DNA from 3 places in the Arthrobacter sp. 2RAF22 genome. Region 3 is predicted to be linked to each of the others. Evidence: riboswitches for the same ligand, from Rfam matches in the RefSeq annotation. Region 3 holds a riboswitch; each other region holds the start of a gene.
The links. Region 3 has a riboswitch for cyclic di-AMP ahead of AB4068_RS04335 (M23 family metallopeptidase). Riboswitches for the same ligand answer to the same signal wherever they lie in the genome.
Positions count from the first base shown of each region.

Region 1: it holds a riboswitch for cyclic di-AMP, as region 3 does, so the genes downstream of both, AB4068_RS07405 (hypothetical protein) here and AB4068_RS04335 (M23 family metallopeptidase) in region 3, are expected to answer to the same signal.
Region 2: it holds a riboswitch for cyclic di-AMP, as region 3 does, so the genes downstream of both, AB4068_RS11460 (hypothetical protein) here and AB4068_RS04335 (M23 family metallopeptidase) in region 3, are expected to answer to the same signal.

Region 1 is NZ_JBFRGL010000006.1:102,489-108,142, forward strand. It holds gene ald (alanine dehydrogenase) at 1-659, opposite strand, end outside; gene AB4068_RS07400 (PucR family transcriptional regulator) at 880-2,094, shown strand; gene AB4068_RS07405 (hypothetical protein) at 2,253-3,368, opposite strand; cyclic di-AMP (ydaO/yuaA leader) riboswitch at 3,383-3,528, opposite strand; gene AB4068_RS07410 (flavin-containing monooxygenase) at 3,613-4,737, opposite strand; gene AB4068_RS07415 (TetR/AcrR family transcriptional regulator) at 4,778-5,398, shown strand; gene AB4068_RS07420 (helix-turn-helix domain-containing protein) at 5,404-5,654, opposite strand, start outside.
Region 2 is NZ_JBFRGL010000013.1:47,327-52,980, forward strand. It holds gene AB4068_RS11450 (glycosyltransferase family 39 protein) at 1-212, opposite strand, end outside; gene AB4068_RS11455 (glycosyltransferase) at 209-1,579, opposite strand; gene AB4068_RS11460 (hypothetical protein) at 1,739-2,476, opposite strand; cyclic di-AMP (ydaO/yuaA leader) riboswitch at 2,479-2,652, opposite strand; gene AB4068_RS11465 (sensor histidine kinase) at 2,817-4,295, opposite strand; gene AB4068_RS11470 (response regulator transcription factor) at 4,308-5,048, opposite strand; gene AB4068_RS11475 (hypothetical protein) at 5,264-5,654, shown strand, end outside.
Region 3 is NZ_JBFRGL010000002.1:184,484-190,137, forward strand. It holds gene AB4068_RS04320 (MFS transporter) at 1-40, shown strand, start outside; gene serC (phosphoserine transaminase) at 62-1,192, opposite strand; gene AB4068_RS04330 (metal-dependent transcriptional regulator) at 1,465-2,160, shown strand; cyclic di-AMP (ydaO/yuaA leader) riboswitch at 2,286-2,493, shown strand; gene AB4068_RS04335 (M23 family metallopeptidase) at 2,496-3,314, shown strand; cyclic di-AMP (ydaO/yuaA leader) riboswitch at 3,460-3,626, shown strand; gene AB4068_RS04340 (NlpC/P60 family protein) at 3,632-4,396, shown strand; gene AB4068_RS04345 (HNH endonuclease) at 4,646-5,146, shown strand; gene mobA (molybdenum cofactor guanylyltransferase) at 5,184-5,654, shown strand, end outside.

The DNA of each region.
Region 1 (5,654 bases), on a different contig from region 3:
TTGGAGGCGACCGTCTTCAGGCGGCCCTGGTAGAGGGCGTCCAGTTCGCGGAGGCGGTTGATGTTGATGTCCAGGATGGTGACGTCGGCGCCCAGGCCCAAGGCCATGGCGGCGGCGTTGGTACCGGCAACACCGGCGCCGAGGACAACAACCTTGGCCGGGCGGACGCCGGGTACGCCGCCCAGCAGCACACCCTTGCCACCGGCCGGAGCCATGAGGGAGGAAGCGCCGACGACGACCGACAGGCGGCCGGCAACCTCGGACATGGGTGCCAACAGAGGCAGCGCGCGGCCGTCCTGGACGGTTTCGTAGGCGATGGCCGTGACGCCGGAGTTGATGAGTTCCTGGGTCAGCTCGGCCTCGGCGGCCAAGTGCAGGTAGGTGAAGAGGATCAGGCCCTTGCGGAAGCGGTGGTACTCGGCCTTGATCGGTTCCTTGACCTTCATGACCATGTCAGCGCGTGCCCAGACGTCGTCGGCCTCGGCCACGATCTCAGCGCCGGCAACCGAGTATTCCTCGTCCGTGATACCGGAGCCCAGGCCTGCGCCCCGTTCCACCAGAACGGTGTGGCCGTGGGTGCGGAACTCGTGAACGCCCGCGGCCGTGATGGCAACGCGGAATTCGTTGTTCTTGATCTCTTTGGGGACACCGATGATCATTTTGGGCTCCATCTTCGAAAGGCTTCAACGGCCTTTTTCTCTGCGGGGGACTGTGCTTCCAGAATAAATCCGCTGTGAGCCAGCCGACAGGAAAGGCGATCGTCACGGTTGCCGACTTCCCCGGAATTCCGCGGTTTTTGCCGCCCTCGACTCGACATTTGTCGATATTGAGGGCGTCAGGTGTCGCCTGATGTTCGTGGGGCAAAGTAGTGTTTTCTCCATGCAGCAAGACGTGGAGAAAATCGTCGAGGACGTAGCACTCAAGTTGGGCCGTGGCCTCTCCTTGGAAGACCTTGACGGCGTGCTGCTCGCCTACAGTTCCAACCAGTCCCACGCCGACCGTGTGCGCGTGAATTTCCTCCTGAGCAAGCGTGTCCCGGTGGACGTCAGCGCCTGGCAGCTCTCGCACGGCATCGCAACCGCGGTGCGTCCCGTCGTCGTACCCGCCAATGAAGAACTCGGGATGGTCGGGCGGGTTTGCGTCCCGTTGCTGGTGCGCGGATTCCGTGTGGGATACCTCTGGGTCCAGCAGGACCTTGACGAGCAGACCGCGACGGCGATACTCGCCGAATTGCCTGGTGTCCGGGACGAGTTGGACCTCCTCGCGGGGTTGCTGCTCGATTCCAATACGGCGGAATCGGAGTTCCGGCGCCGCCGTGAGCAGGAATTCCTCGCTGCATGCCAAGGCGAGTCCAACGCGGTGGCGGCCGTGGCGGGATGGAAGGAGATCCAAGGCAGGGGACCGTGGCAGCTGGTTACCGTGCTCGATGCTGCGGACAGTGGCGGTGTCTCTGATCCGATCGCGGCGACCCTGACACACCGTTCCGCCGCACTGCAGGCCACTATCGGGGTCGATTCCGTGCTTTTCAGCGCCGGGACTGAGACGCACTCGGTCCTGTTGTTCCGCGAAACGGGCGGACGGGCAGAGCATGCCCAGGTCCTGGTCCACTATCAGCTGGAACTCGCCAAGCGCGCCGGCCGAAAAGTGGACCGCGTCATTCTTGGCATCAGCGAGCCGTTTGCGGCTATTCGCCAACTGGGCCGGGCGTACCGGCAGTCGAAGCTCGCGGCCCAGGCTGCCGCCGTCGATCCTCCGCTCGGCGAGCTCGTGGACAGCCGCTCGGCCGGGATCTATCAGTTGTTCGAACGGCTACAGGCGCCCGGGGGGTGGGACGATTCGGGTTCCGTGCACTTCCAGGAGATCGAGGACGCCGACCGCAACGGCGAGCTGCTGCCCGTGCTCGAACTGCTTTACGACAGCGACGGCTCCGTTCAGGATGTGGCCTCGAAGCTCCACCTGCACCGCAGCAGCATCTACAACCGACTGGCCAGGGTCCGCCAGCTTATCGGAGCGGATCCGCTGAATGGCGCCACCCGGCTCGAACTCCACGCAACGCTCAAGGCGCGCCGCTGGGCTGGCCGACCGCGGATTTGAAGCGCAGGTACCGGAAACCGCGCTGGCCTACTTGTTGAACTGCCTCAACTGAAGGCTGCAGCGCCAGCGGTCCGGGCGGTGCTGAATCATCTGCGTCCAGGTGTTCCGGCAGCATCGTCCGTGCCACTCGACGGCAAATGCTCGATGCCCTCCCATCCTCACTGCAGTGCCTTGGTTGCTGCGTCCAGAATCGACCCAAGATCGACGCCCGGTTGGGTAGGCGGTGGCGTCGGTGTGGGGCTGGCCGGGGTCCGTGGCTTCCAAGAACCTGTGGGTGCGGGAGTCGGAGACGCTGGATCCGTCGGATCCGGTGTCGGGGTTGGGCTAGCGGGTCCGGTCGGACCGGGGCTGGGAGCCGGCGCAGGCTGGGCCGGAACCGGGGTGGAAGGAACAGGCGCCGGGGTGAGGCTTGGGGGCAGCGCTGACGGGAGGGCAGGAACCTGAACGGAGATCGATGGTGCAGGGACGCTCGACGATTCGACAGCTACCGGTCCTTGCGGCGAATGCTGCGCCGGGTCCCCGGCCTGGCCGGACTTGGCGCTCGGGGTAGCTGCCGAAGGTGATTCCGCAGCGCTGGGGGAGGTGCTTGGCGTCGTGGAAGGAGCGCTGGATTGCGTGGAGTCCTGGCTGTCTGCGCTGGCAGCGTTCTGGGCACGGGATTCCTGGCCGAAGAAGGGCAACTCGAGGGCTTGTCCCAGGGAGCCGGCGGCCAACAAGATGCCTAGGGCACCTGTCACCACTGCCATTCGGTTGCTCATCGTCCGGACGGCGGCGGCCTTCTTGAGGACGGCGTGTGGTTCACGGCTGAAGGAGGAACCGGTAAGGGGCGCCAGACCGGCGCCGGCGCGGGTTGCCGCGGGAAGTGCCGTTGTGGCTGCGTTCTCGGTTTTGGCCGACTCTGCTGTCGCGCGAGCCAAGGTCGCAGCAGACACCGTCGGTATGGCCGCGGTGGCCGGCTCAGCTGTCGCAGGAGCCGCGGTCTCGGCAGCGACAGTCGGTATGGCCGCGGTGGCAGGTTCTGCCGCCGCGGCAGGCACTGTTTCAATGGCCGCAGTTTCGCTGGCTTCTGAGGCCCGCTTCCGTTCGGCCGCCCGGGCGGCCGCGCGCGTGGTGGGTGCCGCCGTCGTCGGGGTTGCGGCGGTGGTGGGTGCCGCCGTCGAACTCAAAGGTTCGGAAGCCGGCGCAGCGATGAACGGTTCGCTGTCTGTGGCCCGACGACGTCCGGTTGGTTTGGTGCTCTCGCCCGCCACTTGGGCACGGCGAGGCTGATCCATGGTTGGGGACATGGTGATTGCCTCTCAACGCCTTCGAGGTTAGCTGTCGGGTTCGGACGAGGCCGTCCGGCCGCGCGTGGCGGCTTCACCCCAAGGGCCTGAAGTGGGCCCGGAGACTCTGGGTCCCCCGTCTCTGCCGCGGGTCTGGCGGATTCCGGGTTGCGGCAGAGCTCGGCGTCAACCCGGAAGCGGCCCGGTTGGGGACTGGGTCGCCCCTCGACGTTACAACAGCCGGCATGCAAAGTCACATTTGAATAACGGGCGCGGTGACCCGTTTTTGCCCGGCCTGGCCGGCGATGAGTCCCGCGACGTGTTCGGCGTCGCGGCCGACCCCGCCCACGAGCCCGGAGGTCAATCCGTATTGGAAGGGCATGCCCACAAAGAACAGTCCTGGGAGTTGTTCTACGGCGCCCCGGAGGGTGAGCGGCCAGCCGTCCTCATCCGTGGGAAGTCCTTGGATCCAGCCAAAGTCCGGTTGGTAACCAGTAGCCCAGATGACCGTGGACACCGGTATCGCGTGGCCTTCATCGGTCAGGGGTTGGCCATCGCGCGTGCCCTTCAGGCGTGGTAGGCGGGTGACTCCCGCGGCGTCGAGCTCTCGCGTTGAGGTCCGGATCAGTGGCGCGCCATGCTGGGTGAACCCGAGCGCGACCTTGCGGCCGACAGGGGTGGATCTGTTCAGCACCTTGTGGATGAAGAGCCACCAAAGCCCGCCGGCGTATCGCGTCACGGGGCCTGGAATGTGGAACGGAGGGTTTCCTGCGATGTAGGTGCGGTGCGTGGGTGCGAGCTCCAGGGCGATTTCGACGCCGGAGGTGCCGGAGCCGACCACCAGGACATCTCCGGGCGGAATTGAGTCCGGGTTGGAGTATTCCGCTCCGTGCAGTTGGTGGATGCCTGGATCGAGATCCCTGGCGAACGCCGGGACCCGTGGCTGTGTATTCGGGCCCGTGGCAACAACAACGTTTCTCGCCAGGATCGACCCGGCGCTGGACTGCACCCGGAACCGGCCGTCCTCCCGCTCGATGCCGACGACGCGGGCGCCATGGCGTACCGGGAGTTCCCAGTTCGTGGCGTAATTCTCGAGGTATTCGGCCATGGCGTCTTTGCCGGGAAAGGTCCCCCGGGCGGCTGGAAACGGCAGGCCGGGAAGGGAATCGTGCTGCGCCGGGGTGAAGAGACGCAAGGAATCCCATCGGCTCCGCCACACGTCGCCGACGCGGGCCTGCGAGTCCAGGATGAGGAAATCTTGCCGGTGTTTCTTCAGGTGGTATCCGGTGGCGAGGCCCGCCTGCCCGGCGCCCACAATTACCGTGTTCACTGCCTCATTGCTGTCCATCGCGAAGCCTCCTGAGGTGTCCGAGGTCATTAGAATAGCATTCCAGTCACTGGAATGCTATTCTTTTTTCGTGGAAATCCGGCACAATGACAGGCGCTTAGCTCAAGCTGTCGCAACCAAAGCTGCCGTGGTGGAGGCCGCCCGTCAGCTGTTTCTGAGCAAAGGGTATGTGGCCACCACTATCGGGGCCGTTGCCGAGCAAGCAGGTGTGGCCGTCCAGACCATCTACAACTCCGTGGGCAACAAGGCTGCGCTGCTCTCCGCCGTGGTTGACGCGACGGCGGCGGGTCCGGATGCTCCTCGCGCCGTGCCGGAGACCATGCGCGAGCGGACTGCCGCAGCCGCCGACGCCGGAGCGGTCCTGGCGCTGTTGGCCGACTGGTTTGCCGAGGTGAATCCGCGGAGCACCCAATTGTTCACCGTCATGCGGCAGGCCTCCGCCGTCGACGCCGAAGCCGCAAAAGTGGAGCGGGACCGGGCCGAAGCCCGGCTACGGAACTATGCGGAAGCTGCGGCCGCGCTCAGGCGGCGCGGGGCACTGAGCTCCGGCATGAGCGACGAGCAAGCCGCTGCCGTGATCTGGTCGGTGGGTCATCCGGACACCTACCGGTCACTCGTGCTGGACTTCGCCTGGGGATTGGACCGCTACCGGGATTGGGTCCACGCTGCGCTCAAGGCGGCCCTTGCGTAGCTTTTCTACTTGTTGCTTTCCTCTTCCGCCGCGGCCGTCTTCTTCTGGGTTTCCAGCCACGCCATGATGTCCGCGAGCCTGATGCGCCGATGCGTGCCGCGGTATTCCACCGGGATTTCGCCACGGTCAGTCATGTTCCGCAGGTAGGTGTGCGAGATTCCCGCGAGTTCGGCCGCCCTCGACGTCGTGAGCATTTCCTCGACGCTGCTCACGGTCACAGCTTCACCTCGGCCCAGCCTGCCAAGGAGGTCGACGA
Region 2 (5,654 bases), on a different contig from region 3:
TACAGGAACGCGGTGGCTACGAGGAGCCCGGCGGCGGACGGCCGTACCCAACGGGGCTGCCGACCAAAGGCGTATCGGGTCCAGCGGGGCTTGGCGTCCGGGGTTGATGGGCCTGCCGAGTGGCGCGGTGCGTCGGCAATCCCGACGGCGGGGCCGGCGTCAGCATTTCCGGCGGCGGGTCCTGTGCTTGCGGGAGTAATCGTGGAGGTCATGATGCTGCCGTTTCTGTGCGCGTTTTGGCTTGTGTCGTGGGTTCAGCCGACGGCGCCGCAGGCTGCCGAAAGACCCAAAGGCGGAACAACAGGAAGCGGACTGCCGTGGCGGCGAGGTTCGCTGCGACCACGGTGAGGAGCTCGCCCCAGCGGTCCGGCGTCGTCGTACTGTGCACCAGGGCGAGGGCCCCGGAGGTGAGTGCGAGACCGATCCCGAAGACGATCAACCCCTCGAAGTGGTGCCGAACGGGATTGCCGCCCTGGATGCCGAAGGTGAAGCGACGGTTGGCGCCGGTGTTGGCGATGGCCGTGACGAGCAGCGCCAGGAAGTTCGCCAGCTGCGGGTCCATGATGCCGCGGCAGAACAGGAAGATGAGCACATAGGCGAGGGTGGACGCAGCCCCGATCGCGGCGAACCGGACCAATTGCCCGAATAGGCTGCTTCGCGGGCTCTGCTCGGCAGTGCGGGACGACGCCGGGAGAGGCCCGCGTGCAAGTGCCGCCCGCAGTTCCGGAATCGGGATGCGTCCAGAGACGAGATCCCGGGTAAGCCGGACCATGCCGCGCATGTCGGCCAGGGCGGTCCGCACCACGTCGACGCTGGAATTGGGATCGTCGATCCAGTCGACGGGAACTTCGTGGACCCGGAGGCCGCAGCGTTCGGCGAGGACCAGGAGTTCGGTGTCGAAGAACCACGAGTTATCCATGGTGTGCGGGAGGATCTGCTGGGCGACGTCTGCCCGGATCGCTTTGAAGCCGCACTGGGCATCGCTGAAGCGGGCACCCATGAACGAGTGCAGCATCAAGTTGTAGCTGCGCGAAATGAACTCGCGTTTGGGGCCGCGGACGACCCGCGAGTTACGGGTCAGTCGGGTGCCGATGGCGAGGTCCGAATGGCCGGAGATCAGCGGCGCCAAAAGGGGCGCCAGTGCGGCGAGGTCAGTGGAAAGGTCAACGTCCATGTAAGCCAGAACGGGCGACGGCGATGCAAGCCACACCTTGCGAAGGGCGTTGCCGCGTCCCTTCTCGTCAAGGTGGACAACCGCGAGCTCGGGCAGTTCCCGGGCTACGCGCTCCGCGATTTTCAACGTGCCGTCCGTGCTCGCGTTGTCCGCCACGGTGATGCGGAAGCCATGCGGGAAGGATTCGCGCAAGTGGCCGTGAAGCCTGCGCAGGCACTCTTCGAGATCGCGTTCCTCGTTGAAGACGGGGATGGTGACGTCGAGGACGGGGATGGCGGCGTGGGTGTCCACGGGGGCGCGCCGCCCCGTGCCGCGCTGGATGGGAGTGCTGGGTTGGATGGGAAGGCCCGGCGGCACCACCGCGGGGTCCTTCAGGGTTCCGGAGGTGGATTCGATGAGCGTCATGTATCCAGAGTGCCGTTGCCGAATATGAAGGCTTTAGGCGGAACCTGTGACGTGGCTGTGGATGTGTGACCAGCGTGGCGCATCACTTGCCTGGCCAAGAACGGAGAGGCCCGCCCCGGAAGGGACGGACCTCGACGTACTTTGTGGGTGGCTCTTGGCTTAGTACCAGTTGTGGGCCAAGTGGAAGGACCATGCCGCGGACGGCGATCCGTAGCGTTCCTTGATGTAGTTCAGGCCCCAGCGGATTTGCGTCTGGTAGTTGGTCTGCCAGTCGGCGCCTTCGGACGCCATCTTTTCGGCCGGCAGCGACTGCCCAATGCCGTAAGCGCCACTGGAGGCGTTGGTGGCAGTGGTGCGCCAATCCGATTCCTTGTTCCACAAGGTGATCAGGGCCGACATTTCGCCCTGGCCCCAACCGTAGGAGGGAAGGATGCTTGCGGCGTAGGCCTGGGCGCCGGAGGGATCATCGACGGCGACGGGTGCAGCCGGTGCCGCTGGAGCAGGGGGTGCAGCGGGTGCGGCCGGTGCGGCAGCCTGGGGCGCGACGGCGGCCGGAGCGGGCGCGGCTGCCTGGCTTGGCGTCGACGCAGCGCTCGGCTTGGGGCTCGCGCTTGCGCTCGCCGACGGCGTGGCGGTGGCCGAAGGCGTGGCTGAGTGATCCACCGTGCGGGATTCGGACGTGCGGCTCATGTCCTGGGCGTTGATGGCTTGTCCGGCGGCCTGGGTGGCAGCGCCTGCGCCGAGGAACACGGCAACGACGCCGGCAACAACTGCCATGCGCTGGCCGGTGCCGAGGTTCGAGGCGGCTCGCCTCAGCGTGGAACGTGACTTGTTTCTCCGGGCAGGTTCGCCGCGGTGGCGCGCAACAGGGCGCGACTGATCCTTGGAATCAGACATGGTGATTGCCTCTCGACGCCTGCGGAGTTAGCTGTCGGATTCGGATGAGGTCATCCGGCCGTGGCCACAGCGGAACGTGGCGGCACGGCTTCACCCCTAGGGCTGGCTCAACATGAGCGCTTGCCCGGAGACCTGGGTCCCCCGTCTCTGCCTGGACTGTTGGGCACCGGGGAGTGGCAGAGCTCGGCGCCTACCCGGCGGTGGCCGGAATGATCCAGCGCACCTATTCGACGGTACAGGAGGATCCAGCTTAAGTCACATTTAGGTAACGGAGATCACGACGCCGGTGCGTCGACTTGCGCGCGCCGGGCACCGGCGTCGTACTCTTCTGGTTCGCCCGTCAGGCCGGGGCAGTCCTGAGCGCCGGGAGCCGCACCGCGAACTCCGTCCGGCCAGGCCGCGACGCCACTTCGACCGTGCCGCCGTGCGCCTGAACGATGGATTCCACAATGGACAAGCCGAGGCCGGAGGTGCCCTCGGAGCCGGACCGGGCGGCGTCGGCACGGGCAAAGCGGGAGAAGATCCTGCCCTGGAATTCAGGCGGGATGCCCGGGCCGTTGTCGGTCACGGTCACCACGGCGCTGCCATCGGCGGAGCGCATCACGCCCGTGACCACGGTGGTTCCCGCCTCGGTGTGCTTGCGGGCGTTGGAGAGCAGATTCGCCAAAACCTGGTGGAGTTGGGTGGTGTCGCCGCGGACCGTGAGGGGCTCATCCGGGAGCTTGAGTTGCCAGATGTGCTCGGGAGCCATGACTTTCTCGTCGCTGACGGTCTCGATCACCAACTGCGTGAGGTCCACATCGGTGAATTCCGGGGCCTTCCCTTCGTCCAACCGGGCCAAGAGAAGGAGGTCCTCCACGAGGGTGGTCATGCGTTCGGACTGGCTCTGCACCCGGCCCAGCGACTTGCGCCCGTCTTCGGTGAACGTCTCGGTCATGCGCAAGAGTTCGGTGTAGCCGCGGATGGCGGTCAGCGGAGTGCGTAGTTCGTGCGACGCATCCGCGACGAATTGGCGCACCTTGGTTTCGCTTTGCTGGCGGGCCTCGAGGGCGCTCGAGACGTTGTCCAGCATCAGGTTCAAAGCATGGCCGACGCTTCCCACTTCGGTGCTCGGATGGGCCGCCGACGCCGGAACACGCACCGCGAGGGCCACCTCGCCGGCGTCGAGTGGAAGTTTCGACACCTTGGTGGCGACGTCGGAGAGTTGCTCCAACGGCCGCATGGTGCGGCGGATCAGCACGGTTCCGGCCAGCCCGATCAGGACCAGTCCGCCCAAGGAGACCAGCACCATGGTCCAGACGAGGGAGGCCTCGGTGTCCTCTTTCGAGGCGAGCGGGAGACCTGTGATGACAACATCGCCGTAAGGAGTTTCGGTGGCCACCAGCCGGTAGCCGCCAGTGGACAGCGTGCGATCAACCGGGCGGCCATCGGACGGGAGCGCCGACAGGATTCGGGCGTCGCTGGGCGACAACGGCGCACGTGTGGCATCGGAGGACAAGAAGCCGGCATCGCTGCTCACCTGGCCTGCAAGGATGCGTGCATTGAGCGTGCCGATGCTCTGGCCGCGGGGGTCCAGCGGGTCCGGACGGCCGCCAGGGTTGCCTTGCGGCGGGCGGCCATGGGAGGCCTGCATCAATTGCTGATCGAGCTGCTTCGTGAGGAACACATCCATGGAGGCATAGCTGACCACCCCGACTGCACCGCAGATGGCCACAAGGAGTGCCATGGAGAGAAGGATCAAGCGCGTGCGCAAGTGCCAGGTTGAAGGATTGAACCAGCTATGGTCGGTCTGGCGGGGGATACCCGAGAGTGCGGACATTCGGCGCCCCGGCTATTCGGCAGGCTTGATGACGTAGCCTGCTCCGCGCACCGTGTGGATCATGGGCGGGTGGTTGGCCTCGATCTTCTTGCGCAGGTATGAGATGTAAAGCTCCACGATGTTGGCTTGGCCGCCGAAATCGTAGTCCCACACGCGGTCCAGGATCTGGGCCTTGCTGACCACGCGCTTGGGGTTCTCCATGAGGTAGCGCAGGAGCTCGAACTGGGTCGCCGTGAGCGGGATGTCCTCGCCGCCGCGGGTAACTTCACGCGTGTCGACGTTCAGGGTCAAGTCGCCCACCACCAGCTCGGCGGTGTCCATCGCGGCCACCCCCGAGCGTTGGACCAAACGGTGCAGGCGCAACAGGACTTCCTCCATGCTGAAGGGCTTGGTGACATAATCGTCGCCGCCGGCGGCCAACCCGACGATGCGGTCCTGTACGTCGTCCTTGGCGGTGAGGAAGAGCGCAGGCACCTCCGGCGCAAAGGCGCGGATCCTGCCGAGCAGCTCGACGCCGTCGAACCCTGGAAGCATCACATCCAGCACCAGGACGTCCGGTCGGAAGTCCTTGGCGAGCTTTACCGCGGCGGGACCGTCGCCCGCCACCGCCACCGACCAGCCCGCCATGCGGAGGCCCATGCTCATGAGCTCGGCGAGGCTGGGTTCGTCGTCAACCACAAGGGCACGGATGGGGGAACCGTCCGGGTGGCTGAGTTGCGGAAGGTTGTTGGTCATGGAGTGCGAGGATGCCATGGGACAACTCTCCAATCTGCCGGTTTGCCAGTGCTTTGCCGTTGCTGTGAGCACCCTGTGAGTCCCAGCCTAGCCACCTGTCCGGAGGTTGTGGCGGTTCTGCAGGTCACAGGGAAGCCTTCAGTTCGACACAGCCAACGCACAGCAAAGCGGCTGACGCTGTTTGGGACAAGAACAATCACGACCAAACAGTCTCGATTTCGATGGAGAACACCATGGATCAGCAAAACAACCCCTCCGTACCTGGTTCCGAGCCGGAGAACGGACACCCGCAGCCGGTGATCCGCCCCCTTGATGATTCTGCGCAGGCTGGTGCCGGGCAGCCGGCCGCAGGGTGGGGTGCTCCGCAGCCGCCGGCGAATCAGCCGCCTGCCGCCGGGTGGGGTGCTCCGCAGCCGCCGGCGAACCAGCAGCCGGCCGCTGGGTGGGGTGCTCCGCAGCAATACAACGCCGGACAGCCCCGACCTTCGTTTTTCAAGAACTGGAGCCTGAAGAAGGGGCTCATTGTTGGCGGCGTCGCGGTGGTGGTCGCGGCAGCGGCAGGAGCCGGTGCATATGCCGCCGGCAACGGGACCACGGCTGCGGATACCACCAACGCGCAGGGAC
Region 3 (5,654 bases):
CGCCCGGGATCCCCACCCGGACGACGCTGACCAGCCTTGACCGCGGGAATGCGGCAGGCCCTTACTTCTTCAGTTCGCCCACCACGAAGTCGATGCTGGCGAGCAATGCGGAGACGTCGTCCGGCTCGATGGCAACGAAGGTAGCGATGCGCAGCTGGTTGCGGCCCAGCTTGCGGTAGGGCTCCGTGTCCACGATCCCGTTGGCGCGGAGCACCTTGGCGATGGCCGCGGCGTCGATCGAGTCATCGAAATCGATCGTGGCAATGACGTTGGAGCGGTCCTCGGCCTTTGCCACGAACGGGGTGGCGTACTCGGAAGCCTCTGCCCAGCTGTAGATACGGCTTGCGGAGTCCGCGGTGCGTCCGGAAGCGAAATCCAGGCCACCGTTCTTGTTGAGCCACTGGACCTGGGCATCCAATGTCACCAAGGTGGACAGGGACGGCGTGTTGTAGGTCTGGTTGAGCTTCGAGTTGTCGATGGCCGTCTGCAGGTCGAGGAAATCGGGGATCCAGCGGCCGCTTGCCTTGATACGGGCGGCGCGCTCCAAGGCGGCGGGGGAGAAGAGGCCGAGCCACAGGCCTCCGTCGGACGCAAAGTTCTTTTGCGGGGCGAAGTAGTAGACGTCGGCTTCGGCAACATCAACATCCAGGCCGCCGGCTGCGGACGTCGCATCCACCAGGACCAAGGCGCCGTCGTCGCTGCCTTGAACCCGCTTGACCGGAGCGGCGACACCCGTCGAGGTTTCGTTCTGTGGCCACGCGTATACGTCCACGCCTGCTTCGGCCTGGGAAACCGGCCGGGTACCAGGCTCGGACGTGATGATGGAGGAAGCTTCAAGGAACGGTGCCTTGTTGGTCGCCGAAGCGAACTTGGAACCGAACTCACCGAAAGAGAGGTGCTGGGCCTTCTTCTCGACCAGGCCGAAGCTGGCGACGTCCCAGAACGCGGTGGAGCCTCCGACGCCGAGGATCACCTCGTAGCCCTCGGGCGCACGGAAGAACTGGCTAAGTCCCTCGCGGACGGAGCCCACCAGGTTCTTGACGGGTGCTTGGCGGTGGGAGGTGCCGAGGATCGTTGTCGAGGCGGCGGAGAGGGCCTCGATCTGCTCCGGGCGGACCTTGGAGGGCCCGGCGCCGAAGCGGCCGTCCTTGGGCAGCAAATCGGCGGGGATGGTGATGCTGTTGTCGCTCACGGGATGCTCCAATGGTGAAGTAGCGGCCTAGATGGGTCGTGGCAGGTGGCAAGCTGCCCCTTCGACTCCCCAATTCTGCCTGACACCGCAGGCGGGGGCAGAACCGAAGGTGTCATAGTCCGCCACGTGGAAACCCATCGTTCCGCCGGCTCAGGAGAGGACGGCGGACCGGGCGGTGGACAAGCGCCGGAATTATCCGGAGTAATTCCAAATAAGCTAAGCTTGGAGCTGGCGAAAATACGCAAGATACTGCGCTCGAGGAGCTGAGCTGGATGACGGATCTGATCGATACCACTGAGATGTATCTTCGGACCATTTTGGAGCTTGAAGAAGAGAACATCGTGGCTCTTCGCGCCCGCATCGCCGAGCGCTTGCGGCACTCCGGCCCCACCGTTTCCCAGACGATCGGGCGGATGGAGCGCGACGGCCTGGTGATTGTGTCCAACGACCGGCACCTTGAGCTGACTGAAACGGGCCGGAAACGCGCCACCGAGGTCATGCGCAAGCACCGGCTCGCCGAACGGCTCCTGGCAGATGTCATTGGACTGGACTGGGCCTACGTGCACGATGAAGCGTGCCGTTGGGAGCATGTCATGAGTGAGCGCGTGGAACGACGGCTCTATGAATTGCTGGACCACCCCACGGAATCGCCCTATGGCAACCCCATTCCCGGACTCGAAGCGCTGGGTGGAGCCGCGTCCCACGCCTTTACGGATGGCGTGGTCAACCTTCTTGACGCGATGAACGAATATTCACCTGAAAACCGGGTCACCGTCAGCCGGCTGGCTGAACCGATCCAGGTGGAACCGGAACTTCTGGTCCAGCTGGACGAGGGCGGAATCCGCCCGGGCGCCAGGGTGTCCCTGGAGCGCGTGGGGGAGTACATCTCCGTTCGCGTGCCTAATATCGAGGGCGCGCTGGAGCTGCCGCCTGAGGTTGCCTCGCACGTGTTTGTCACGGTCGCCTAGCCGGCCCGGCGGGGTCGCCCGCAAAGATAACGAAATTATTACCGTGGGGCTTAATCCCCTATAGTTAAATACTGGCGCCGATACCAAAGCGTTACCTGATCCGAAGCCGAGTTCTGCCAGCGGATCAGGTGGATTAGTCCATTCACTGGCAGAAACGGAGGAACCACCATCGGCTGTCGAAAGACGGCCTTGGGGTGAAGTCCGTAGCGGAAGTGCAAACAACGCAAGGCCCCTCCGGGTACCTTGCGTTTCGTGCCCTTCGCGCGGACCGGGTCCACGATCTCTCTGGCCCGAATCCGACAGCTAACTTCGCAGGCTTGCCAGAGAGGAAAACCTTGACCACGCAGAACACCAGGGGCCGCAGGCGCGCGTCCGGTCCTACTGCTGAGCTGCGGGGCACAAGCGCCGTCGAGCACGAGCGGCCGCGCGATCCCCATCGCGAACTTCGCCGCCGCAAGGGTCCTTTGCGGCAGATGGCCGAATTCGCCGCCGCGAGCGGAGCGGGACAGAAGGCCGGAGTGGCCCTCGCCACGACGGGCCTCATCCTGACAGTCGCTATGCCGGGCACCGGCGCCATGACGGCCACGGCGGATTCAAGCCAGGCCGCCTCGGCTGTGGGCACCCAGCCCGAGATTCCTGCCGCGGCAAGCGCCACGATCGACTTCAGCCGTGCCGCAGTGTCAACCACTGCGGATCCGGACAGCAAGCTCAAGCAGCTCTTGAGCGCACAGTCCGTCGGCACCATCAAGACCTCGTCCTCCAAGGGCACCCTGGGGGCGCCCCTGGACACCCTGACCACGGCCTCGCCTTTCGGCTACCGCGTGAATCCCATCACGGGCGGTTTGGGGGAGTTCCACCGCGGCCAGGACTTCGTGGCCCAGTGCGGCACCCAGGTCCATGCTGCCGCGGCCGGCAAGGTCACCTTCGCCGGCTGGCATCCGTATGGCGGCGGAAACCGCATTGTGGTGGACCATGGCAACGGCCTGGAAACCACGTACAACCATTTGTCGTCGTTCAACGTCCAGGTGGGCCAAACGGTTGGCCGAGGCGATGTCATCGCATTGAGCGGCACTACGGGCGCCTCCACGGGCTGCCACCTCCACTTTGAAGTCATGGTCAACGGCGACGTCGTTGACCCCCTGGGCTGGCTGTAGCCAATCCGATGGAAGTCTCTCGCATGCTTGTCACGCTCCGTGACCTGAATGTGACATTCAGCCAAAACTCATGTACCGTCTAACTCGCATCAACTTTTAGAGAGTTGATGCACTCGGGTGGATTGCCTAGCTCTGCCACTGCCCGAGGTTCCGTTCGCAAAACATCGTCTGGCAGAGGCGGGGGACCCACTTTTGGTCATCTTCACCGATGGCCTTGGGGTTAAGTCGCACGACTTCCGAGAGGGAGGAGTGTGGCCGGATGACTCCCATCCGAATCCGACAGCTTACCTCGCGGGCATAGGGAGAGGCCTCTTAACGTGTCTTCACGCTCTACTGTTGCGCGCCACCGTGCCGCGGTCACCAAGACCAACTCGCTTGCCGTTATCGCTAAGACTGTCGGCAGCAACGCCGGTGGCGTAGGCCGTCAGGCAGCCGTTATCGCAGCTGCTTCCGGTCTGGTGCTCACTAGCGGTATCGCAGCCAACGCTGCAGAAACCAACGTTCCCCGCGAGTCCACTTCGACCTCCGCCCTGGAAGTCCAGTCCATCGCCCAAGCCAGCATTTCGGCCGACTCCTCCGTCGCCATCAAGTACGAACGCCCGGTGGTTTCCACCGAAGCTGCTCCGGTTGTCGCAGCTCCGGTTGCCACCCAGGAAGCCGCTCCGGCTTCGCAGGCTGCCACGGGTGCCGCTACCGGCTCCTCGACGCTTTCTGTGACCGCTGCTGTTTCGCCCGCCACGAAGGTTGCCAGCGGCAAGGGCGCAGCGATTGCTGCCGCAGCTTACGCTCAGCTTGGCGTTGCCCAGGACTGCACTGCCCTGGCCTCGAACTCCCTGGCCGCTGTTGGCATCAACTTCCACGGCTGGCCGGCAGACTACCTCTCCCTTGGCCGTACGGTCAGCGCTGCTGAAGCGCAGCCGGGAGACCTGGTCTACTACCAGAACGGTGGCATGGGCATGGCCCACATCGCTGTTTACGTCGGCAACGGCATGGCAGTCCACGGCGGCTGGAACGGTGGCACCACCGCCCTTTACAGCGTCAATGTCGGCTCCGGCCCCGTCTTCATCCGCGTTGGTGGCTAAATAGCCCCGGTTACATAGCTTCACTGGAACATCCCCGCTGGTCCGCCGGTGGGGATGTCCTGTTTTAACGAGCGTGCGCTTACGTGTCCGGCACATGAACTTTGACCGACACTGCGCTGGAACCGCCGCATGGATTCGTTGATCTGGCCTTCTGGTGTTTACTCTTAGGTTGTCGATCCACAGCCCGTACATGCAGAGGGCAGCCGGCCCTCGCGCCCCTGACGGGTGCGGCCGTGAAGAGGTACGTGCATGCGCACACTCGTTCTGAATGCTGGATATGAACCGCTGGCGGTAGTAACCTTCCGCCGGGCGCTGGTCCTTGTGCTCACCGGAAAAGCGAGCGTAGTGGCCGAAGGCGACGAGCCTGTCGTCGGGCCACAAGAGATTCTCGGACGTCCTTCCGTGATTCTGCTCAATCGCTACATCCGGCCAAGGTACAACACCATCACGGCGGTCACTCGCCGCGGCGTCTTGCGCCGTGACGGTCACCGTTGCGCCTACTGCGGGAAAGCAGCGCACACCATTGACCACGTCCACCCCAAATCCAGGGGCGGCGCGGATTCCTGGGAAAACCTGGTGGCAGCGTGCTTGCGCTGCAACAACGCCAAGAGTGACCACACCCCAGCCGAGATGGGCTGGAAACTGAGGTTCACTCCGGCGGCGCCCACCGGGACTATCTGGCAAATCAAGGAGCTTGAGAAACCTGCGCCCGCATGGGATCCCTTCCTCCTGCCCGAGTCGGCGGCCTGAACCGGAATTGAGCCCGCTTCCCGGGTAATCTGGGCGGGTGGACTTTGATGCGGTGATATTGGCGGGTGGCAAGTCCTCCCGCCTCGGCGGCGTGCCCAAAGCCCAGTTGAGATACGACGGCGCCACACTCCTTGAGCGCGCCGTGGCGGCCGCACGCGGTGCGGGAAGCGTCGTCGTCGTCGGCCCGGATCCCGGCACTCTGCCGGACGGCACATTGACCGCGCGGGAGGAGCCGCCCTTCGCCGGACCCGCAGCCGCGATCGCCGCCGGACTCCTCGCCCTGGGGCACGGAGGCGAAACGCAAGACGGCGAGGAGCCGTCCACGAAGCACGCGCCCTGGGTTCTCGTCCTGGCCTGCGATATGCCCCTGGCCGCCGCCGCGGTTCCGGTCCTGCTCCGGGAAGTTGCAGGCCACCAGGACACGGACGGGGCCATGTCCGTATCCGGCGACGGTAGGAAGCAGCCGCTGCTCGGGATCTACCGCGTATCTGCTTTGCAGCGCGAAGTG